Regions from separate parts of the Desulfofundulus salinus genome, predicted to be linked through region 1. Evidence: riboswitches for the same ligand, from Rfam matches in the RefSeq annotation. Region 1 holds a riboswitch; the other holds the start of a gene.
What was found. Region 1 has a riboswitch for cobalamin ahead of cbiD (cobalt-precorrin-5B (C(1))-methyltransferase CbiD). Riboswitches for the same ligand answer to the same signal wherever they lie in the genome.
Positions count from the first base shown of each region.

Region 1 (7,281 bases):
TGTGGCGAATACTTTCAAGTCTTAAAGGAAGCCGTGGAAAGCAACCTCTTTGACTGTATCGGTCACCTGGATCTTTATCGACGCCACGGAGAACGCCTCCTGGGTACAGCCCTGGGAAGTGCCCATAAAGGAATGGTCGAACCGATTCTCAAGGAAATAGCACGGCGAAATATGGGGCTGGAAGTAAACACCTCCAGTCTGCGGCGGGGACTGACCGAATTTCATCCCAGCCGGGAAATTCTTTTAAAGGCCCGGGAATGTGGAGTCAAAATATTCACCGTGGGCTCCGATGCTCACCGGCTTTCTGAGTTGGGAGCATATACAAACCAGGCGGTGTTAATGTTAGAAGAACTGGGGCTTGCGGTGCACACCTTTACTTCTCGTCAACCTTGCCCCCTTTAACGGTTTTTTTTGCCTGGACAAACTTCCTCCCTTACCATAAAATATTCACTAAGCGGGGGAGGAAGAGCATGATGAATGGCAGAACGGTGAAAAGATACCGGGAGGGGAACATTACCGCTGCCTTTGGTGCCGACCTGTTGCTCCAGGGCACTACCACCATCCCGAATCTTTTACTCCGTTTGTACCGTCACCTTGATATAACCGACGAAGAAATGATCCTTCTCATTCAGCTTCTCCGGTTGCAGGTAGAGGAAAAGAACCTGTTTCCTTCCGCCTCCACCCTGGCCGCATGCACGGCCCAGGATGTAACCCGGGTGCAACAAAACCTGAACAGGTTAATAGAAAAGGAAGTTCTGGCCGTAACCCAGTATTATGACGAAAGAAAAGATCAGATCCTCAGTGGATATGACTTTGAACCGCTGTTGGAAAAGCTCTCGGAGATCTGGGCCAGCATCAGGGTCAAGGAAATTGAACGTACCCGCAGCCTGCTGGAAAAAAGGCCTTTAGAGACAACGGCGCAAGAATTTGCCCTGATCATCCGGGCCTTTGAACAGGAATTCGGGCGGCCTGTTTCCCCCATGGAGGTCGAACAGATCCGCCAGTGGGCCGAGGAACTGGACCACACGCTGGTTTTGGAAGCTTTACGCCGGGCCGTCCTGATGGGCAAGCATAATTTTAAGTATATCGATAGTATTATTCTGGAATGGAAAAAGAACAACCTGCGTACCGTCGAGGAAATAAACGCCTATGACGCACAATTTAAGAAACGGCGTTCAGGTAAGCAACTTTCCTCCAAGGTGGATGACCGGAAGAAAGCACTTTTGAAAACGCTATACCTCAGTTAATTAGAAAGGATGCCGGCCAGTGAAGGCCTGTCCTGTATGTGAAGATCGGGGTGTGGTGATTAAAAACAATGTAGCAGTTCCCTGCCCGTGTAACAAGCAGAGGGCACTGGTCAACCGTTTTAAAGAAGCAGGGTTACCGGAAGGCTTGCGTTACCACACCTTTGACAAATTTAACTTTAAGTATTACTCGCGATTGCGAGTAGATGCGGAACGCAAGCTGACCTATTATGAGTCGGCCCGGCGTACTTTCCAGGCAGCCCAGGACTTCGTGAATAATTTTAAAAACGACCGGCATATTGACGGTTTGTTGATTACCGGCCCAGTAGGCAGTGGAAAGACATTCCTGGCCGCCTGCATAGCCAACGCCCTGTTGGAAGCAGAAGTGCTCCTACTGTTTGTGGTCGTACCGGACTTGCTGGACCGCCTGCGTTCAACTTATGACCAGAACCGCCAGGGTGGAGATTATTCGGAAAAGGATCTCATGGATGCCGCAAGGGAAGTACCCCTTTTGTTTTTAGACGATCTGGGTGCCCATAATTATACCGAGTGGACCAAAAATAAACTTTATTCGATCTTAAATTACCGCGTCAACCATCGCCTCCCCGTAATCATTACCACCAACATCAGCCTGGAAGATTTGGGCGAATATTTAGGAGAAAGAACCACTTCCCGTATTTGCCAGATGTGCTGGCCTTACCGGTTACCGGTTGAAGATGACATTCGCATGGTCCAGCGCAGGGAAAGGCTCCGGGAAGGTTAAAAACTAAATATATGCGGGGCAGGTCCTCAAAGGGGATAATAGGGAAGACCGGGGAGCAGGTGGATCCTGTTTAAGCCGGCGCGGTCCCGCCACTGTAACCGGGGAGGAACCCGCAAAGTGCCACTGGCCCAGCACTCACTGATGAGCTGCTACATCCGATGGTATGCTTGTTCAGCAGTGAAAATATAACAGCATGGTTTAACCGATGTCACTGGTGAGTGCTGGACCGGGAAGGCGCGGGCATCCAAAGATCCGGGAGCCAGGAGACCTGCCTGCCCCTTTCACTGGAACATGCCCTTTCCTAAAGGGTAAAGCCAGTGGTAGGCCTTTCTATCTTCGCGCGAAAGATAGCAGGCGTAAAGACTCTCCACACGCCCCTACTTTTGCCGGGCGTGTTTTTTTCAGGGGGAAACAAGGTGGCTAAGCCTTTACGTAACGGAATAACGACAGGAGCCTGTGCCGCTGCGGCTGCCCGGGCTGCCACGGAGTTGCTTTTTCACGGCACAAAACCTGCTCAGGTCATTTTGGTCAACCCCATGGGACAGTCCTTAACGGTACCCATCCACCAGGTAGAGGCAATAGCCGGCGGCACCAGGGCGGTGGTGATCAAAGACGGAGGAGATGATCCCGACGTTACCCACGGTCTGCCCGTTGTGGTCGAGGCCCGCCCCGCCCCAGACGGAATTCGCCTTCACGGAGGTCCTGGTGTAGGGCGGGTAACCAAACCGGGGCTGGCGTTGGCCGTAGGCGAGCCCGCCATTAACCCTGTTCCCCGGCAAATGATTAAGGAGGCTGTGGCCGCCGTTCTCCCTCCCGGACGGGGAGTGGAACTAATGATCAGCGTACCCGGGGGAGAATTGATAGCCAGGCGCACCCTGAACCCCCGCCTGGGGATTGTGGGGGGTATATCCATCCTGGGAACTACGGGTATAGTCCGGCCCATGTCCGAGGAAGCGTTTAAGGATTCCCTGCTCCCCCTTCTGGACATGGCCAGGGCGGCAGGCTTCCACCAGGTCGTCCTTACTCCGGGGCACATGGGCGCCCGGATAGCGGTGGAGGGATACGGATTTCCCGCCGAAGCCGTGGTGGAGATGAGCAATTTCGTAGGTTTTATGCTGGAAAGCTGTGTGGAAAAAGGCTTCTCCGGCGTGTTGCTCTGGGGGCACCACGGCAAGCTTTTAAAGGTAGCCGCCGGCATTTTTCATACCCACAGCCGCGTTGCCGACGCCCGGCGGGAAACCCTGGCCAGTCACGTTGCCCTGATGGGTGGTGAACGGGATCTGATCGCAAGCATTATGGAAACCGGCACCATTGAAAGTGTGGTTGAGTTGCTGGCGGAACACAATTTCCTGTCTGTTTACCACCAGCTGGCTTGCCGGGCCAGCCAGCGGGCCATGGAGTACGTCCACCACCGTTTAAAGGTGGGGACAGTCCTTTTGACCCTGGACGGCAAAATCCTCGGTTGGGACCGTCAGGCACAGGAAATCGGGAGGGCGCTGGGATGCCGCGAATTAGGGTAATTGGCGTAGGACCGGGTAACCTGGATTATCTCACCCCTGCCGCCCAAAGAGCTTTGGCCAGCGCCCGGGTACTGGTAGGCGGCCAGCGCCACCTGGTCTATCTGGCCCGAGAGGAACAGAAAACTTTTGTAATTAAAAATAATCTTGCGGCCATGGTGGATTTCATCCGCTCACACCGGGAGGAAGGGGTAGCCGTTTTAGCTTCAGGAGATCCTGGACTGTACGGAATCTTGAATTACCTGCGCCAACATTTTACCCCGGAGGAACTGGAGGTCATCCCCGGAATCAGTTCGGTACAACTGGCCTTTGCCCGCCTGGCCATACCCTGGCATGATGCACTGATCTTGAGTGCCCACGGAAGACCTGCCGGCGACCTGGTTAACCTGATGCGCCACCATGGGAAGGTAGCCCTCCTCACCGGCCCGGGAGCTCCACCCAACCACATCGCCAGCCTGCTCGTGAAGGCGGAAATGGCTGATCGAAAAGTTTTTTGTTGTTGCAACCTGGGTTATCCAGAGGAGGAAATCCTGGAAACCACACCCGGTAAACTGGCCCGCCGGGACTTTTCCGGGCAAAGTTATTGCGTCATGGTGATCATTGATGAAAAAAGCTTGGACATATGTAACCCCGGGGATTCCCGATGACCTGTTTATCCGGGGGAGTGTCCCCATGACCAAAGAAGAAATTCGCGCCGTCACCCTGGCCAAGGCCCGGCTGGCCCCGGGCCAGGTGGTGTGGGATATTGGCAGTGGCACCGGCTCTATTGCTATCGAAGCAGCCCGGCTAATCGGTGACGGCATCGTTTATGCCGTAGAGCAAAAGCCCGCGGCACTGGAGCTGATCCGGGAAAACATGCGTCGCTTTGGCCAGAAGAACATCCAGGTGGTGGACGGCCGTGCCCCTGAGGCACTGCTCCCGCTCCCGCCCCCCCACCGGGTCTTCATCGGCGGCTCGGGCGGCCAGTTAGGGGAGATAGTCCAGTTGCTGGCGGAAAGGCTTGCTCCGGGGGCAAGACTGGTCATCAACGCCCTGACCCTGGAAACACTAACCCGGGCCCTCACTTTGCTAGGCCCTCCCTGGGAAAAAGAGGTGGTGCAGGTTTCCGTAACCCGCACGGTATCCCGGGGCCATTATCATCTGATGCATGCTTTAAACCCTGTGTGGATCATCACTGCCCAAAAGGAGGGGGATGAGGGTGTTGGGTAAGTTTTATGGCATCGGTGTTGGTCCCGGAGATCCGGAGCTGCTTACCCTAAAGGCCTACCGTGTTTTACAGGAAGTGGATGTAGTGTGTGTACCCAAATCGGCCGCCGACCGGGAAAGCCTGGCCCTGTCCATTATCAACAAGGCTATCAAGCGCCAGTTTACAACCCTGGAGTTATCCTTTCCCATGTCCCGGGATCACCAAATACTCGAACAGCACTGGGCCATGGCCGGTGAAAGGGTGGCCCAACTGGTACGAGAGGGGCAAAAGGTAGCCTTTGTCACCATCGGTGACCCGATGTTTTACAGCACCTATGGTTACGTCCGGGCTTACCTGCAAAAAAATTATCCCGACCTGCCCGTAGAAACCATTCCGGGGATCACCGCCATGAGTGCCTGTGCGGCCGCGTTGGAAGAACCACTGGCCATAGGGGAAGAAAGCCTGGTCGTAATACCAGCGGCCTATAACCTAAAGCGCCTGGAAGAGGTGCTGGACAGCTTTGACAACGTAGTGCTCATGAAGGTAAACCGTTATTTCGATCGGGTACTGGAACTCTTACGGGAAAAGGGTTTAACCGAACGGGCCGCCCTGGTGAGCCGCTGCGGTTATCCCGATCAAATGGTAAGCCGGAAGATCACCGATCTGGCCGGACAGAAGCTTGATTACATGTCTATCCTGGTCATCCGCAAGGGAGGCCGTTAACAAGGGGGACGCAGAAGTGATTTACTTTATAGGTGCCGGACCGGGGGATCCCGAATTGATTACCGTTAAGGGAGCAAAATTGCTGCAGGAGGCTGATGTGGTCATTTATGCCGGCTCCCTGGTTAATCCGAAAATACTGGAATATTGCCGCCCCGGAGTAGAGATATACAACAGCGCCACCATGACCCGGGATGAGGTGCTGGCCGTAATGCGCCGGGCACACCAGGAGCAATTAACTGTAGCCCGGGTACATACCGGCGACCCCGCTTTGTACGGGGCCATCCAGGAACAGATGGATGCCCTGGCAGCCCTGGGCATACCTTTTAAGGTTGTGCCGGGAGTGAGCTCCTTTCTAGCTGCTGCAGCCGCCATCCCCCACGAACTGACCCTGCCGGGGGTAACCCAGACCGTGATCCTTACCCGGCTGGAAGGGCGCACCCCGGTACCCGAGCGGGAAAAACTAAGGGAACTGGCCCGCCACAAAAGCACCATGTGCATCTTTCTTTCCGTACACCAGATGAATCAGGTGGTTGAAGAACTGCTTGCCGGAGGTTATACCCCCCAAACCCCGGTGCTGGTAGTGGAAAAGGCCTCCTGGCCCGAGGAACGGTTGTTACGGGGTACGCTGGCCGATATCGTTGATCAAGTCAAGGAAGCGGGCATCACCCGCACCGCCCTGGTGCTGGTGGGAGATGTTTTCAACTCCCCCTACCAGTTGTCGCAGCTCTATGACCCCCAATTCTGCCATGGTTACCGGAGTAGCAGTACATGAACATTGCCGTATTCGCCATTACCAAAAACGGTATTGACCTGGCAGCAAAGGTATCCCGGCATTTACAGCAAGCAGGGCACCAGGTGCGCATGTTCAGGCCCGCCCGTTTCCCGGGGAAGGGGGAACCCTTTACCGGTCCGGTGTCCCGGGTGGTGGCGGAGGAATTCTACCGGTGCCAGGGACTGGTCTTTATCATGGCCCTGGGCATTGTGGTGAGATTGCTTGCTCCCCTGGTCAGGGATAAGCGCTCCGATCCGGCTGTAGTGGTCATGGATGAAAGGGGACAGTTCGTAATCAGCACTCTAAGCGGTCATCTGGGAGGAGCCAATGAGCTGGCCCAACAGCTGGCCGGGGCTCTCCAGGCAGTGCCGGTGATCACCACCGCCACCGATGTACACGGCCTGCCCGCGGTGGACGTCCTGGCCCGCAAATATGACTTGTCCATGGAACCATTCACCGCAGTAAAACAGGTGAATGCCGCCCTGGTAAACGGCGAGACGGTCACCCTTTGCAGCGAACCGCTCCTCCCTCTCACCCAAACCCCGGGCCTCCGGTTAATCCCGTGGGAAGACTTGCCCGCCACCCGGCCGCAAGGGTGGCTGGTGGTAATCACCAACCGCGTGCTGTCGTTGCCCCATGAAAAGACCCTTTTCCTGAGGCCACGGAACCTGGTAGCTGGAATGGGCTGCCGCAGGGAAGCGGCCCCGGAAAGGGTGAGGCAGGCTCTGTTCCACGCCCTGGAGCTTGCCCGGCGCAGCCCCGCCAGCCTGCGGGCACTGGCGACGGTGGACTTGCGGGCACAGGAACGGGGTTTGCAGTTGGTTGCCCGGGAGATGGATATCCCCCTGTTCAGTTTCACGAGAGAACAAATTCGCTCCATTTTTACCCAAAAACCCAGCCTTCATTATTCATCCTTTGTCCAGGAAAAAATAGGAGTTGGTGGTGTATGCGAACCGGTTGCCCTGCTGGCAGCTGCCCCCCAGGCCAAACTGATTCTCCCCAAAACCAGCTGGGAGGGCGTGACGGTAGCCTTAGCCGAGGAAAGCTATGGGTGGTGGGAACGGGGCCGGGAAGTA
Region 1 covers NZ_RBWE01000001.1:1,819,047-1,826,327, forward strand. The annotation lists gene D7024_RS09275 (histidinol-phosphatase) at 1-402, shown strand, start outside; gene D7024_RS09280 (DnaD domain-containing protein) at 471-1,247, shown strand; gene D7024_RS09285 (ATP-binding protein) at 1,267-2,007, shown strand; cobalamin riboswitch at 2,011-2,297, shown strand; gene cbiD (cobalt-precorrin-5B (C(1))-methyltransferase CbiD) at 2,424-3,527, shown strand; gene cbiE (precorrin-6y C5,15-methyltransferase (decarboxylating) subunit CbiE) at 3,509-4,171, shown strand; gene cbiT (precorrin-6Y C5,15-methyltransferase (decarboxylating) subunit CbiT) at 4,197-4,733, shown strand; gene cobI (precorrin-2 C(20)-methyltransferase) at 4,717-5,433, shown strand; gene cobM (precorrin-4 C(11)-methyltransferase) at 5,450-6,205, shown strand; gene D7024_RS09315 (cobalt-precorrin 5A hydrolase) at 6,202-7,281, shown strand, end outside; gene cobJ (precorrin-3B C(17)-methyltransferase) at 7,257-7,281, shown strand, end outside.

Region 2 (7,281 bases), 650 kb from region 1:
CAAGGGCTATTTTTTTGTCTGCATTGCTTTTCTGCCGCAGGTTTACCCAGGCCAATGCCCGGCCTACCAGGCGGTCAATACGATCGGGAAGGGGTACTTTTTTGACTATGCGAGCCCCCGTACTTTCATCCACCCTTACCAGCGTACTGCCACCCATGAATACCGGCTCAATGCGTCCGTCCAGTTCAGGATAGGCAATTTGCCAGGCCACCTCACTGCTGATACCTGCCGGGTTGCTCTGCCAATCCTCTAAATCGCTGCTGTAAACCGGTGCCATAACCGGTACGTTTAACTGTTTAAACAACTCGATACCGGCTTCCGGCTGGCCGTAAATGAAGTTAAATCCAATCCCGGCAATGAGAAAGTCCACCTGTCTTTTGCCGCCGGGCATAAAGAAGTCCTGAAAGGCCGTTTTGCGGCTGCTGCTGTCACTGAAAACCAAAAGCGCATTGACTCCCCTGGCTTCCAGTTCCCTCTGGACGGCCAGATACATGTCGATATCACTATTTTTAAAGAAGCTATCGTAGCTAATAATGCCGACCCACGGAGCTCCCTCTTTTAAATGTCCGCTGGCTTTATACCAGGCAAGATAACCACCTGAAGTACCGAAAGTGCCCGGCGGCAGTCCCGTACCGCCTCCACCGCCGGTAGGCAGGTATACGGCATCATGCACGCTCTGATATACCTGGGTAAGGTCAAACCCGGAAAGCTCCGGCCCCCAAAGGGCATCATATACCGCCCGGTAGACTGTAGCCTGAGCATCCCCCAGATAAGCGGCCGCAACCCGGTCATAAAGGGCATTATAAACTGTATCTACGGCCAAACCGGCACTTTGCCCGTCGCTATGATATACCGCCTGGTAAACAGACTGGCGCACGGTATCATAAAGGGCCTGTAATCCCGTTTCTCCCTGCTCCGCCAGGTATACGGCTTCAGCCACAGTTCGGTACAGACCACTGGTATCCAGGGTAGAAGCCCCCCCGCACCGGTCGTACACGGCCTGGTTCACCGCCAGCCGGGCCAGTGTCCAGTTCGTACTGTTATCCGGCTGGTACACGGAAGCGTAAACGCTGTCATAAACTGCCCGGTGAACTTCATTTACCGCCAGGCCCTGAGCCGCACTATCACCCGCCGCGTATACAGCATTGCATACCGTCTGGTACAGCCCATCCACGTTGAAGGTAAGTCCCTCAGCATCAGGATGGTAGATGAACCGGACGGGCATTTTAACCGGATCTAACTGTTCTCCGGTTGTTACCTGTCCGTATCTGGAGGCCAGATACAATACCAGCCGCCGCATATTTTCCACGCCGCCATTTACAAAATATTGAGCCAGGAAAGTATTTTGACTTTCATCAATACGGGGGTATTCAGGAAAAGAACCGCTACGGGTGGAAAGCACCTCGCACTTTTCAGGCAGGTCCTGCAATAAAGGCCCAACTGTTTGAATGGTTGAGGCTCCAATCATTTCCATCAAGAATACATCTGCATCCTGCAACGATTGCTTCAGCTGCTGGATTTTTTCTTCGCTCTTCAGGTCGTTGGAGCTAAATAACTTCAGCTCAACAGGATAGTTCTGCAGCTGGCCGTAAGCATCCACCAGGGGTACCAGAAACCCCTCACTGCCCAAAAGCATGACCACCCTTGTGCGTGCATTTTCATTTGCTGCAGCCCCGGAAGCACTTATTAAGAAAACAATAATCAGGACTATCAGGCTCAGGAATAGCAAGGTCGGGTGTTTTTTCCATTTTGCTTTACCTGTGGGCATTGATCCACTGCCACCTCACTTATTGGCTATTCTTCTCAATCATGATCAACTTCCCGGTCTTCGGGTCCTGATAGACCGTACCCATCTCCTGGTAACCAAAGCCGCCCCCCTGTTCTATCCCGGGTATCTCCTTAAGCTCCTTACCCCGTTCCACGTTAATCACCCGCTGAATGCTTTGCATGAGTCGCTGTTTTTCCTCGGGCTTTACTTTGGCAAAGATAATGTTCTGCAGGTTCCAGGAAAGTACCAGGGCGACCATCAAACCGCAGCAAAAAACCAGCATCACATCAATCAGATTGGCCAGCCCGCCCAGGAGATCAACTTCTTCTGCGGACAACCGCTCCCGCCTCCGTCTCCTGAACAGCACGGCTTTCACCCCCCACCACCAGTTCCAGCAGCAACTCCAGATACCTTAAATCCTGCTCGTACCAGCGACGACGCACCCTGGAAATGAGAGCACCCACCGCTCCGGCAGCCACACCCACCACCGTAGTATCAAAAGCAATGATCACTGCTTCGGACAATCCCCGCACATCACCCTGCCCCAGAGCAGCCAGCCCGGGACCAAGGGGGATAAGAGTGCCCATCAACCCGAAAACCGGGCTGAGTTTGGCCAGTAAATCCGTTTTGTCCAGTGTTTGTTTAAACCGGAATTCTTCACGGTCCAGTATGTCCTGAGCCACCAGCCTCCTGACCTCAGGGGACAGTCCGGGTTTTGCCAAAAGATCCGATACCAGTTTTTTTTGGCGCGGATTTAAAGCACTGCTATCAAGCACCTGCTGCAGGTTACGCATCTGCCAGAGGGAAACCCCTCCCACGTCATGAATTACTTCCAGCAGGTTGACTGGCTGAATAACTTTTCTTCTCCTCATTTCAGCCACAAAACTACCCAGTTCCATGAAGGCAAAAACGAGAAAGAAGAGCAGACCCATAATATCGGGAATTAGCAGGCTCTGGGATGCGGCATGCAAAATTTTGGTTAAATATTCGGAACCAGGAATGGTCATCAATCATCACGTTCCTTTAAAAAATTGATCTGATAGCGAAAATAACCCGCCAGGCTTAAGATCACCAACCCCGCTAACACCGCCGCCAGCCAGCGGGGCGAATCAATGTTCACGGGAGTTAAGGGCATGGTCATGGCCTGGACAAAGTTGGGAATAAAAAGAGCAAAGATAAGCGTCATCAATCCGGTAAACAACAACAACGGATTAAAAATAGCTACAGGCTTATACCCGGTCAAACGGATCGCTCTTCTCATGGCAAGGCTGGTCACAATAACCAGGATAAAAAACAGCACCGCAACAAACAGTCCCAGGCGAGAAAGCCCTGTACCCACCATGGAACTGGCTACAATGACTGAAAAGGCCAGGGCAACCAGGCATAAAGGACAGGGTAAAAAACCCAGGGCATACTTAAACCGCTCCAGAGCAGGAGAAATAACAGCCCCTGGCGCCGGCTGTCCTGCAAGGAAATGACAGGAGCTGTTAGAGGCAACCGCCTTACCGGCAAATTCCCCATCTCCCCTGGAGCGAAAACTTGCTTCACGCAAGCAACCCGGGGAGGAACTCCCTGCTCCCTTTTCCTCCTGCAGCCCCAGGTAAATCAGAAATATGGCTACCAGCAAGGCTCCTGCAAAGGTGTAACGATCCAGAAAGGAAATCAGGGTTTGTTGATGTGTACCAAAGAATACAACCAGCCCGTAAAGGATACTCCCGAACAAAAAAGATGTCAGCACCAGCCCCCACCGGCTCAGCCACGAGGCACCCAGGATCAATCCTGTTTTAATACTGAGAACAAGAGTTGCCAGCAGAAGTCCACCATAAATTGACATACAGACCCCTTCCCATCTTGCCTTAATAAAAAATCCCCCATCTACCCAGATGGAGGATTAGCCCTGGCACCACAATCATGCCACGACAAATTAAACCACCCCCCGTCCGCGCAGGTTGGTCCGGTCGTTCCGGTAACGGGCAGGTCTCCTGGCTCGGGTTCACCGGAGCTCCACGTCTTCCCATCCAGCACTCAGCCATGTTATGGTTTCCTTCGCCGTAACCTTATCGTAGCAGTAACCAAATTTCTATCAAAGCAGAAAGCAATCTTACTGAGTGCTGGACAGTGACTTTGCTGTGGAGTCCCTCCCCCTCACAGTGGCGGGACCGCGCCGGATTTGCACCGGCTTCCCTTTTCACTTTCACCCCTCGGGGTAAAAGCACCCGTTCCGGTATGAAATTGTCATCAGGCAGCAGGACATTAAACCATTTGCTGCCATTTAACCGAAAATGGTACACATTAAAACGAATAACCCCGGCCTGTCAGAGACCGGGGTTTGTTTACAATGGCTATAATCCCACGTAAAAAATGGTAAGATTACCACCGGCACAAACCCCTGTTCCCTGGGAGGCTTTCCGTGCCGCGTGCCCGGGCAGGTCTCCTGACTCATGGGTCATCGCCTGCTTCCCGCCTTCCCGGACTCTCCGGTCCAGTGGCCCTGTGGAAAGCTGCTACCCATTCACAGTGGCCCCACCGTCCAGGATTTTCACCTGGTTCCCTTTTACCCCTGCCTGATTGGCAGGGGAACCCGGACACGGCTATGCGGTTAAATCCCTTTACATGAAACAGTAACACATTTCTGATAAGTTGTCCATAGTAAATTGACAATAGAAAACCATTTTTCGTTATAGGGTGCAGTCGGGGCGTGGCAGAGCGGCTTAAAAACGTTAACCTATGCAGGAATAACGGTTAACGGTGGAGAATAACATTTAACCCGCGCATTGCTTTAAGTTTCGGGGAGGGAATAAAATTGATTGATTTCTTAAGCGAAGAATTGCGTTTAATGAAAGAACATAATCTGTATCGTTCATTGTACCTTATAGACGGCCCTTCTGAACCCAAAACCATTATTAACGGTCGGGAAATGCTATTATTTTCTTCTAACAACTACCTTGGTTTAGCTACCCACCCGCGGGTAAAGGCTGCAGCAATAGCCGCCGTAAAAAGATGGGGAACCGGCAGCGGGGGCTCCCGCCTGACCACAGGTAATTTTACTTTGCACCGTCTTTTAGAAAAAAGAATTGCCCGGTTCAAAGGAACCGAAGACGCAATTGTCTTTAACACCGGGTATATGGCCAACCTGGGAGTGATATCGGCCCTCGTGGGCCGGGGCGACCTGGTTATCAGTGATCAGCTTAACCATGCCAGCATCGTTGACGGCTGCCGGATTAGCCGGGCTACGGTGAGAATATACCGTCACGGCGATATGGAAGATTTACGGCACATTCTTTCGGAAAGCACTTCCTTTCGCAGGCGCTTAATCGTTACCGATGGGGTTTTCAGCATGGATGGTGACATAGCTCCCTTACCCCAATTGTTTGAACTGGCCGAAGAGTTTCAAGCCCTCCTAATGGTAGATGACGCACATGCTACCGGAATACTGGGAGACAAGGGAGCAGGTACGGTGGAATACTTTGGTTTGGAAAAGCGGGGCATTATTCAAATGGGTACCCTGAGCAAGGCCCTGGGTAGTGAAGGAGGGTACGTGGCCGGCAGTACCAGTTTAATAGACTTCTTACGTAATCGCGCCCGCAGTTTTATCTATTCTACAGCCCTTTCCCCGCCCGTAATTGCTGCTGCCATGGCTGCTCTGGATGTACTGGGAGAAGAACCACAGCTACGCCGGCAACTTCATGCTAACGTCCAGTTTTTGTATCAAGGGTTAAAGGACATGGGTTTCGAGGTGTTACCCACCCGGTCTGCTATCATTCCCCTGATTGTTGGAGATGCCCACAAAGCCCTGGCGTTATCTGCCATCCTGGCTGAAATGGGTGTATTTGTCCCGGCCATTCGCCCGCCCTCGGTACCGGAGGGAACCAGCCGTTTAAGAATTACCCTTATGGCCACCCATACTGAAGACAATATCCAGTTTGCTTTAAATGCCTTCCAAAAGGCCGGGAAAAAACTAGGTCTGATTTAATGCTGTATACGGCCTTCACGGCCTGGCCATTGACCAGGATAATGGCAAGAACGAAAGAGCAGATAGAAAGGAGAAGTTCCTTTGAAAACCATGGTTTATAGCGTCCGCATGAGGGCCGCCCAGGGGGGACCCCACGAAAAGGGCGGGCGGCACATTTCGGGGGCAGAAAAAATTGTCCCTTTCGAACAGGTTGCCCAAACAATACAGCAGATGCTCCACCGGGCAAAAAGCCATGCCCTGGGGGAGCCTGATTTTATAAACATTAACGTGGAACGCCTGGAGCTCCAGTACATAAAATATATTACCGCCCTACCATTGCAAACGGCAAAAACAAAGGACCATGAACATGCTCTTTGGTGTGCCCGGCAATTGCTTTCTGCCAGCGGGGTACAGCCAGCAGCTATTGAAAGGGCCCTGGAGTTGCTGGCCCGGGGACCTGCACCCGGTGGTCAAAACATGCGGGGAGCAGTCATAATGGATGCAGCAAGCGGCAGACGCCTGGAACCCGACCCCTGGCGGGGAGTACGCGTTTCCCGGATGGATTACACGCCCCGGGCCGCAGCGGAATTATCGCGCCTGCTGGAATCAATGGGGCTGGAACACTTCAGGGTCAGGGAAGCCCTGGCTCTGGCCACCAAGGTAATCTACGCCGGGACGCTGGCGGAAATATGCTGTTCCGACGACCCCCATTATACCACCGGGTATGTCTCCTCCCAACGTTTTGGATACGTGCGCATACCCCATCTGAAACATGCCTCTTTTAAAGGAGGACGGGTATTCTTTATCCGTTCGCAAGAGATAAATCTCGAAGAATATATAAGCCGGTTGCAGGAAGAACCGGTGTTAATTGATCAAATCAGAATCTCAAACGGATGAAGGGTAAAAAAGTAAAATGTTGGTTGCCGGAGACGTACTGACTATTCATAATCAATTTGCTATACTATTGGCTGGAGTATGAAAGGGGGAACAGGCCATGACCTGGTCCTTAGCCCTGACCCTAGCAGAAAGATTGAGTTTGATCGCCACGGCGGCCTTCATTATTTCCCGGACGCCGGCTTTGGGACGTATATTATCCAGGCAACTTACCATCCGGGACAAGCTGTTGTTAATTGTGGTCCTGGGCGGGCTGGGCATACTGGGCACCTATGCCGCCGTGCCCATCCACGGCGCCCTGGCCAACTCCCGGGTGGTGGGGGTAATGGTGGCCGGTTTGCTGGGCGGCCCCCTGGTGGGGGCCGGGGCGGGCCTGATCGCCGGTGTACACCGCTACCTGCTGGGTGGTTTCACCGCCTTTTCCTGCGCCCTGGCCGCGGTAGCAGAAGGAACACTGGGCGGCCTGGTCCAGCATTATTACCGCCGCGGTTCCGTCCCCTGGCACGTTGCCCTGGTGGCGGGGCTGACCGGGGAAGTGTTGCAAATGGGTATTATCCTGCTCACTGCCCGGCCCTTCAGCGAGGCCTGGGCACTGGTGCAGATCATCGGCCTGCCCATGATTATAGTCAATTCCATTGGGGTGGCCATTTTCATGGTCATTGTCAAA
Region 2 covers NZ_RBWE01000001.1:1,167,982-1,175,262, reverse strand. The annotation lists gene D7024_RS06065 (cobaltochelatase subunit CobN) at 1-1,768, opposite strand, end outside; gene D7024_RS06060 (DUF2149 domain-containing protein) at 1,788-2,105, opposite strand; gene D7024_RS06055 (MotA/TolQ/ExbB proton channel family protein) at 2,086-2,775, opposite strand; gene D7024_RS06050 (DUF2162 domain-containing protein) at 2,775-3,602, opposite strand; cobalamin riboswitch at 3,724-4,003, opposite strand; cobalamin riboswitch at 4,176-4,368, opposite strand; gene bioF (8-amino-7-oxononanoate synthase) at 4,572-5,741, shown strand; gene D7024_RS06040 (6-carboxyhexanoate--CoA ligase) at 5,832-6,617, shown strand; gene D7024_RS06035 (sensor histidine kinase) at 6,715-7,281, shown strand, end outside.
Region 2: linked by a shared signal. The riboswitch ahead of D7024_RS06050 (DUF2162 domain-containing protein) and the one ahead of cbiD (cobalt-precorrin-5B (C(1))-methyltransferase CbiD) in region 1 are both predicted to bind cobalamin.